DNA from 4 places in the Enterobacter sp. K510 genome. Region 4 is predicted to be linked to each of the others. Evidence: predicted binding sites of a transcription regulator. Region 4 holds the regulator's gene; each other region holds the start of a gene.
The links. Region 4 encodes LexA, which represses DNA repair genes until DNA is damaged. Its sites were predicted from a motif close to TNCTGTATGTACATACAGNA; they were not measured.
Positions count from the first base shown of each region.

Region 1: mutH (DNA mismatch repair endonuclease MutH) is a predicted target of LexA. The motif match lies at 930-949, and genes of this name have one in related genera.
Region 2: sbmC (DNA gyrase inhibitor SbmC) is a predicted target of LexA. The motif match lies at 1,046-1,065, and genes of this name have one in related genera.
Region 3: umuD (translesion error-prone DNA polymerase V autoproteolytic subunit) is a predicted target of LexA. The motif match lies at 1,105-1,124, and genes of this name have one in related genera.

Region 1 covers NZ_JBNRLQ010000001.1:232,782-234,985, forward strand. Annotated here, with positions in the region: gene rppH (RNA pyrophosphohydrolase) at 1-496, opposite strand, end outside; gene mutH (DNA mismatch repair endonuclease MutH) at 1,178-1,873, shown strand; gene ACQUTD_RS01055 (TerC family protein) at 1,936-2,204, shown strand, end outside.
Region 2 covers NZ_JBNRLQ010000002.1:208,040-210,243, forward strand. Annotated here, with positions in the region: gene dacD (serine-type D-Ala-D-Ala carboxypeptidase DacD) at 1-955, shown strand, start outside; gene sbmC (DNA gyrase inhibitor SbmC) at 1,085-1,558, shown strand; gene ACQUTD_RS03465 (FUSC family protein) at 1,718-2,204, shown strand, end outside.
Region 3 covers NZ_JBNRLQ010000010.1:4,208-6,411, reverse strand. Annotated here, with positions in the region: gene ACQUTD_RS16970 (Y-family DNA polymerase) at 1-657, opposite strand, end outside; gene umuD (translesion error-prone DNA polymerase V autoproteolytic subunit) at 657-1,088, opposite strand; gene parM (plasmid segregation protein ParM domain-containing protein) at 1,308-2,204, shown strand, end outside.
Region 4 covers NZ_JBNRLQ010000009.1:35,079-37,282, reverse strand. Annotated here, with positions in the region: gene dinF (MATE family efflux transporter DinF) at 1-629, opposite strand, end outside; gene lexA (transcriptional repressor LexA) at 700-1,308, opposite strand; gene ACQUTD_RS16040 (diacylglycerol kinase) at 1,417-1,785, opposite strand; gene plsB (glycerol-3-phosphate 1-O-acyltransferase PlsB) at 1,915-2,204, shown strand, end outside.

The sequences.
Region 1 (2,204 bases), on a different contig from region 4:
GCGGCTTCGGCGTCGCTTCAGAAAGCGCCATCACTACGCTTGCAAACTCTTTCATCACCCGACGATAGACATCGCGTTTAAAGGAGACAACCTGACGAACGGGATACCAGTAACTCACCCAGCGCCAGCCATCAAACTCGGGGGTACTGCTGGTTTGCATATTAATATCAGCATCGCTGCTGACTAATTGCAGAAGAAACCATTTTTGTTTCTGGCCGATACACACCGGCTTTGTGTCCCAACGCACCAAACGTTTCGGTAACTTGTAACGCAACCAGTTGCGAGTAGAAGCAAGGATACGCACATCTTTACGACTTAACCCAACCTCTTCGAACAGCTCCCGGTACATAGCCTGCTCCGGGGATTCTCCGGGGTTAATTCCCCCCTGAGGAAACTGCCATGAGTGCTGACCAAAGCGCCTGGCCCACATCACCTGGCCCTGTCGGTTACAAATTACGATCCCAACATTAGGGCGGTAGCCATCGTCATCAATCACCGGACTACCTCAAAAAAAATCTGAATTTGAACGATTGTTTCACACTAGTGGTAAACGGTAAACCACTCTGTTAACGGTGCATAACCTAATAACAATTGAATAACTCACAGTTATCTGCCGAGTTATAAACAGATTAGGGTTCCGGGCGGCCACTTTATTCACTTTTTCTGTGGATATAGTTGTGAAGAAGTATGGAATTAAAGGGGGAAAACCCGGAGTAGTCCTAAATCCGCATCCATGCCATAAAAAAATAAAGCGCTATGCGTCAGTATCTTAATGCACTTATACCGGAACGAAAAGGCGGTTATGTGACGATCATCACAGGGATGATCGCCTCGCTGATGAAAGATCGCACAGCGTCGGTTTTATCCACAGATTGTGCCACTAAGTTAAACACAATTTGTGCGAAAATTCGATTTTGCTCCCACGTCAAGGCTGTAAATGGAAACAGTAGTGAAGGTTTTTACCAGTTATCCCACTTTTCTGTGGATAACATGGTGTAAGATCCTGTTCATTGCCAGTGACCAGAATTGGAAAACCGGGCAGGCTGTTGCGCAACATAAGGTTTTATTTCCAAAAAGAGTCGTTAAATCATAGTATTGAAGGTTGCCGATAGAAATAAACCTCACTGCTCACCCCGGTGCATAATTGTTGTTCATTTTTTAACCAAAGGTCTGAATCATGTTTCCACCTGTTCCCTTAACTTCACCGCCGGATTCCGAAGCAAAGCTGTTAGCGCAGGCACAGCGTCTGGCGGGCTTCACGTTAGGAGAACTGGGTCAAATGGCCGGTCTGCCAGTGCCCCAGGATCTGAAACGTGATAAGGGCTGGACCGGGATCCTGCTGGAACGCTGGCTGGGCGCAAGCGCAGGCAGCAAGCCGGAACAGGATTTCGCGGCGCTCGGGGTGGAGCTTAAAACCATTCCTGTGGATAACGCCGGACGCCCGCTGGAAACCACCTTTGTGTGCGTTGCCCCTTTGACGGGTAATAGCGGGGTGGTGTGGGAAACCAGTCATGTGCGTCACAAGTTAAAGCGTGTGCTGTGGATCCCGGTGGAAGGATCGCGGGAGATCCCTCTCGCCGTGCGGCGTGTGGGAGCACCGCTGCTGTGGAGTCCGGATGAAGATGAGGAGCGCCAGTTGCGCCTGGACTGGGAGGAGCTAATGGATCTCATCGTACTGGGTCAGGTTGAAACAATTACTGCGCGTCACGGCGAAGTGTTGCAACTGCGCCCGAAAGCGGCGAACAGTAAAGCGCTGACCGAGGCCGTGGGCACCGAGGGCCAACGTATCCTGACCCTGCCCCGCGGCTTTTATCTGAAAAAGAATTTTACCCGCGCATTGCTGGCGCGGCATTTTTTGTTGCAGGGTTATTAAATTTTGCCCTGACCGGGCTTGCGCTTATAATTAGCCCTTCTTTTTTTGGCAGGACTTTTACGATGTTATTTGCATGGATCACCGATCCCAATGCCTGGCTGGCGCTCGGAACACTGACGCTGCTGGAAATAGTGCTGGGTATCGATAATATTATTTTCCTTTCTCTGGTAGTGGCAAAACTCCCGCCCGCACAGCGTAACCGCGCCCGCCGTCTTGGCCTTGCGGGAGCAATGATCATGCGTCTGGCGCTGTTGGCCTCAATCGCATGGGTGATACGCCTGACCACGCCGCTGTTTGAGGTGATGGGCCATGCGGTGTCGGCACGCGATCT
Region 2 (2,204 bases), on a different contig from region 4:
CGGCTACGTTGTCGATCGCGCCATTGACAGCCACCGCATCACCCCGGACGACGTGGTAACGGTCGGTCCGGACGCCTGGGCGAAAGGCAATCCGGTGTTTGACGGCTCCTCGCTGATGTTTATCAAACCGGGCGACCGCGTCACGGTGCGCGATCTCAGCCGCGGGCTGATCGTCGATTCCGGCAATGACGCCTGCGTGGCGCTGGCGGATCATGTGGCGGGCGGCCAGCCGCAGTTTGTGAAGATGATGAACGATTACGTGCAGAAGCTGCACCTGCGCGACACCCATTTTGAAACCGTGCATGGCCTCGATGCGCCGGGGCAGCACAGCTCCGCCTGGGATCTGGCGGTACTCTCCCGCGCTATTATCCACGGGGAACCGCAGTTTTATCATATGTACAGTGAGAAAAGCCTGACGTGGAACGGCATTACCCAGCAGAACCGCAATGGCCTGTTGTGGGATAAAACGCTCAATGTGGATGGGCTGAAAACCGGCCACACTTCCGGCGCAGGCTTCAACATTGTTGCCTCTGCCGTCGACGGGCAGCGCCGCCTGATTTCAGTGATCATGGGTGCCGACAGTCCGAAAGGACGCGAAGACCAGGCGCGTAAACTGCTGCACTGGGGCCAGCAGAATTTTGATACGGTGCAGGTGCTGCGCCAGGGTCAGAAGGTCGGCAGCGAGCGCATCTGGTTCGGCGATAAAAAACAGGTGGCGGTTGGCACCGGGCAGGATTTCTGGCTGGCGCTGCCCAAATCAGAAGTGCCTTACATTAAGGCAAAATACACCCTGACCAACAAAGATTTACAGGCGCCGATAGCGGCGCATCAGCAGGTGGGGGAGATCGCGCTTTACGATCGCGACAAAGTCATCGCCCACTGGCCGCTGTACACCCTGGAGAGCGTCGGTAAAGGCGGGGTATTCTCGCGCATAAACGACTGGTTCCATCATTAATCTTAAGCATTCAGCTGACTGACTGGCGAGTATGCGAGCCTGCTCGCATACTGACAAACTGGTGGGTGTAGAGTGATTTTGCATCACTTATAGTGTGTATCCATACAGTTAAATTCGTCGGAGGCAGCAATGGACTATCAAATCAAAGACGTTGATTCGCGTAAGATTGCCGGTTTTCATCTGGTGGGGCCGTGGGAAAAAACCGTAAAGCAGGGCTTCGAACAGCTGACCCTGTGGGTGAAGAGTAAGCAGCTGCAGCCCCTAGAGTGGATCGCGGCCTATTACGACAATCCCGATGAAGTACCAGCTGAAAAGCTGCGTGCCGATGTGGTGATCGCGGTGGATGAAGACTTTGTCCTGCCGGAAAACAGCGAAGGTGTGATGCTCACCGAACTGCCCGGCGGCGCTTATGCGGTAGCCCGCGCGCGCGTTGAAAACGAGGATTTCCAGCAGGCCTGGGACGGATTCTTCGACACGCTGTTAGCGGATCAGAATTACCAGATTGCACGGGGTCCGTGCTTTGAGATCTATCTTAATGTCGACAGCGGCGAAGGGCACTGGGAGATCGACATGCATATCCCCGTCGAGCCAAAAGTGCTCTGACGGCGTTTTGGCCCAGCCTTCAGAATTGATCCTGGAGGCGTTTATGGCGCGACTGGCGAGTAAATCGTCATTTTTGCCATCATTCAGGCCATAACGCGGAAATCGCCTGGTAAAAAGCCGCTACAATTGCGCCTTTGTTGTTTTAGCCGGAGAACGGGTGTGCGCCCCGACAAATCACTCAGCCCTTTTGAAATTCGTCTCTACCGTCACTATCGTATTGTCCACGGGGTGCGGATCGCGCTGGCGTTTATTCTGACGTTCTTACTGGTGCGCTTACTTCAGGTTCCCGAAGGCACATGGCCGCTGATCACGCTGGTGGTGATCATGGGGCCGATCTCTTTTCTGGGCAACGTGGTACCGCGCGCCTGGGAGCGCATCGGCGGCACTATTTTTGGCTCGGCGCTGGGGCTGGTGGCGTTAAAGCTGGAGTTGATTTCGCTGCCGGTGATGTTGCTGTGGTGCGCAGCGGCCATGTTCCTCTGCGGCTGGCTGGCGCTCGGCAAAAAGCCCTATCAGGCGCTGCTGATCGGCATCACCCTGGCGGTGGTGGTGGGTGCCCCCGCGGGGGATATGCATACGGCGCTGTGGCGCGGGGGCGATGTCATTCTCGGTTCCCTGCTGGCGATGCTTTTTACCAGTATCTGGC
Region 3 (2,204 bases), on a different contig from region 4:
GAAATTCTTGCGGATAAAGGCCGGGTTCGTGCGGGCCAGCTGCAGGGCGGTGGTGATCCCCATCGCGTTTAATTTTTTCGCAATACGCCGGCCAACGCCCCACAGTTCCTCTACCGGCTGAAGCGAAAGCAGTTTTTCTGTCCGCCGTGTATTGGCCGGGGTCAGCGCCAGTACACCGCCAAACTGTGGCCACTCCTTTGAGGCCCATTGTGCTGATTTTGAAAGGGTTTTTGTCGGTCCCATGCCCACGCCGATGGTCAGGCGGGTACAGGCAAAAACATGTTCCCTCAGCTGCCTGCCAAAGGTTTCAAAGTCTGTACAGTTGTCGATCCCGCGTATATCCAGAAACATCTCATCGATACTGTACTGCTCAACGCGGGGAGCAAGCTCCTCCAGGCAGGCCATCACGCGATTCGACATCGAGGCGTAAAGCTCATAATTGCTTGAAAAAGCCCAGACCTTTTCAGGGAACTGCATCTCTTTCAGCTGAAACCACGGTATGCCCATTTTTATCTGAAGCCGCTTTGCTTCGGCACTTCTCGCGATCACACAGCCATCGTTATTGGACAAAACGACGACCGCCCGGCCCCGCAGATCCGGCCTGAAGACTTTCTCGCAGCTTGCATAAAAGGAATTTACATCGGCCAGGGCAAACATCAGAACATCTCCCGTGGCCGGTGGATGATATGCGTCACCACCCCGAATATCTCCAGCTCATCTGGGTCCGGATATAACGTGGGATACGTGGCATTCATCGGGAGCAGGGCCAGGCGGGGACGCAGCTGGAGCCGTTTAACCGTAAACCCCCCGTCAACGCTGGCCACGACAATATCGCCGTGTACGGGTTTTTCCGCACTGTCGACAACCAGCAGATCACCGTTGAAAAGACTGCCATCCGCCATACTGTCCCCGCTTGCGCGGAGATAGTAGGTTGCGCTGCGGCGTCTGACACAATAGTCATTTAAATCAAGCTCCTGCTCAACATAGTCCTGTGCCGGAGACGGAAAACCACAGGAAGCCCTGTCGGCAAATAAAGGAAATGCCAGCGGCGGACAATCACTGGCGGGAAACATCATAACCAGTTTCATCTTCTTATCTCTTTTATACTGTATGTATAAACAGTATAGGCGGAGAGCTTTTTAAAAGTGAAGTGCAAAAACTTCTGCCGGTGCGTTCCGCGCGGTTTCTTATCACTATATTATCGAATTGAGTAATGTATTATTATCAATTTGAGTATTTAATATTGACACCTTTGATGTTCGTGATAGCATTATTCTCAATTTGAGAACAAATAAAGGTGCTTAATGATGAATATCTACTGTGATGATGGTTCAACGAATGTAAAACTGGCCTGGTTTGCTGAAGGCACTCTCAACACGTCCATTTCAGCCAATTCGTTCCGTCATGGCTGGAAAGTGGCTGATTTCGGGGCAAATGCTTTTAACTATCAGGCAGGCCTTCTGAAGTACACCTGGGACAGTGTCAGTCGTGATGCGGTCCCGACCACAAACGTGGAATATCAGTACGGCGATATGAATCTCCTCGCGGTCCACCACGCACTTCTGAACAGTGGTCTTGCGCCGCAGCCGGTTTCGCTGACCGTCACGCTGCCCCTGAGCGAGTATTACGATCAGGACTGCCAGAAGAATGAAGACAACATAGCGCGAAAACGTTCTAACCTGCTCCGTGAGCTGACTGTTAACAAGCGGGAACGCTTCACCATTACCGATGTGAAGGTGATGCCGGAATCGCTGCCCGCCGCGTTCAGCAGACTTGCCCGGCTGAAGCCTGGCCCGGCAGAAACCTCCCTCATCATTGATCTGGGGGGCACCACGCTCGATGCCGGGATCATTGTGGGGCAGTTTGACGACATCAGCGCCGTGCATGGCAATCCGGGTGTCGGGGTATCTGTGGTGACCCGTGCAGCCCAGGCTGCACTGCGTGCCGCTGACAGTGAAACCAGCCCCCTGATGGCCGATACCGTCATCCGGTCCCGGAAAGATCGTGCATTTCTGGCCAGCATCATCAATGATGGAGACAAAATTGATTATGTAACTGACAAAATTGAAGAAGCAATCGCCACGCTGGGCGCGCAGGTGATCGGTGAGCTGGTTCGTTATCGCAACGTGAACAGAATTTTTCTGGTTGGTGGCGGTGCGGTGCTGATTGAAGATGCTGTCCGTCAGGCATGGCCATTATCGCCG
Region 4 (2,204 bases):
TGCACCATCAGCAGGCCGACCACAAAAGTGGCGTATTCCGCAATAACGGTGGCGAGCGCCGCCCCCTGCACGTTCATGTGCAGCCCCATCACCAGCCATAAATCGAGGGCGATGTTCAGCACATTGCCCACCACCAGCAGCACCACAGGCGCGCGGGCATACTGAATACCCAGCAGCCAGCCGAGCAGCACCAGGTTCGCCAGCGATGCCGGGGCGCTCAGCCAGCGGATCTCCAGAAAACGCCGCGCCTGCTCCAGCACCGCGTCGTTGCCGCCCACAATGTGCAGAGTGAGATTAATCAGCGGGGTCTGAAAGAGGATGATGGCGAAACCGGCGATCAGCGCCAGCAGTAAAGGTTGCACCAGCGCCCGCGCCAGGGCGTGAGGATCTTTTGCGCCAAAGGCCTGGGCGGTAAAGCCGGTGGTACTCATGCGCAGAAAAAGCAGCAGCATAAACAGGAAGCTGGTGGCCATGGCGCCAACCGCCACGCCGCCCAGATAAACCGGGCTGTCGAGATGACCAATGACTGCGGTATCCACTAGCCCCAACAGCGGCACGGTGATATTGGAAAAAATCATCGGCAGCGCAAGACGCCACAACGCTTTGTCGGAAGTCGTCAGAAAGGCCACGTTGAATTACCAGAAGGGAAACGGACGCGCGGCGGCAATCATGATGTTGCCGCCGCGTGGAAAGAAGAGATTAGAGCCACTCACCGTTGCGGATCACGCCGACGGCCAGCCCTTCGATGGTGAAACTCTGCTCGCGCAGGTCAACCACGATAGGAGAAAACTCGCTGTTTTCCGGCAGCAGCTGCACGGTATTACCCTGACGCTTCAGCCGCTTAACGGTCACTTCATCGTCAATACGCGCGACCACGACCTGGCCGTTGCGGGCTTCCTGGGTTTTGTGCACCGCCAGCAGATCGCCGTCCATAATGCCGATATCTTTCATCGACATGCCGCTAACGCGCAGCAGGAAGTCTGCATTGGGTTTAAAGAGATTGGGATCGACCTGATAATGGCCTTCAATGTGTTGCTGCGCCAGCAGCGGTTCACCTGCCGCGACACGCCCGACCAGCGGCAGTCCGTCAACATCTTCAAGCAGTAAACGAATACCGCGGGACGCGCCGGAAACGATCTCCAGTACGCCTTTGCGCGCCAGCGCTTTCAGGTGTTCCTCAGCCGCGTTCGGGGAACGGAACCCCAAGCGCTGCGCGATCTCCGCACGCGTCGGCGGCATGCCTGTCTGGCTGATGTGATCCCGAATGAGATCAAACACCTCTTGCTGCCTGGCCGTTAAAGCTTTCATACCGCCCCCTGGTTGCATATACAGTTATGCTGTGAGTATATACAGGCAAAGTAAAATTTGGAATCGAATTTTGAGCAAAACAGCGGAGTTTGTCGATTTATGCGAGCATTATCGATAATGCGACCACAACAGCATGCCCCAGGTGGCGAGCGCCAGCAGGATGGACATCAGCACCGCCGCCGAGCCCATATCCTTTGCGCGCCCGGAAAGTTCATGAAAATCCGTGCCGATACGGTCCACCACCGCTTCAATCGCGCTGTTCAGAATTTCCACTATCATTACCAGCGCTACCGAGCCGATCAGCAGCACGCGCGTGATAGCGTCCACGTCCAGCCAGCAGGCAATGGCAATCGCCAGGATCACCGCTACCGCTTCCTGACGAAACGCCGCTTCGTTGATCCAGGCGGCGCGAACGCCTTTCCAGGAGTACCCTGCTGCTTTTATGATGCGAGTAAACCCAGTGGTATTATTGGCCATCAAAAGAACCTTTTTATGTAATTAGCGTCAATGTCTATGCAAGCAGACCTTGGTACAACAGAATTTACGCGCGCTTTCTGATATTCTTGCGGCGCAACAGGATTATTAACCAGAGGCTTCACATCGTATATGTCCGGCTGGCCACGAATTTACTACAAATTACTTAATTTACCATTAGGCGCGTTGGTAAAAAGCAAGCCCATTCCGGCAGAACCTGCCCAGGAACTGGGACTTGATACCTCACGCCCTATTATGTACGTCTTACCGTACAACTCGAAGGCAGATTTACTGACCCTGCGCGCGCAGTGTCTGGCAAACGATCTGCCCGATCCGCTGGAGCCACTCGAAATCGACGGCACGCTGCTGCCGCGCTATATCTTTATTCACAGCGGGCCCCGCGTGTTCACCTGGTACACGCC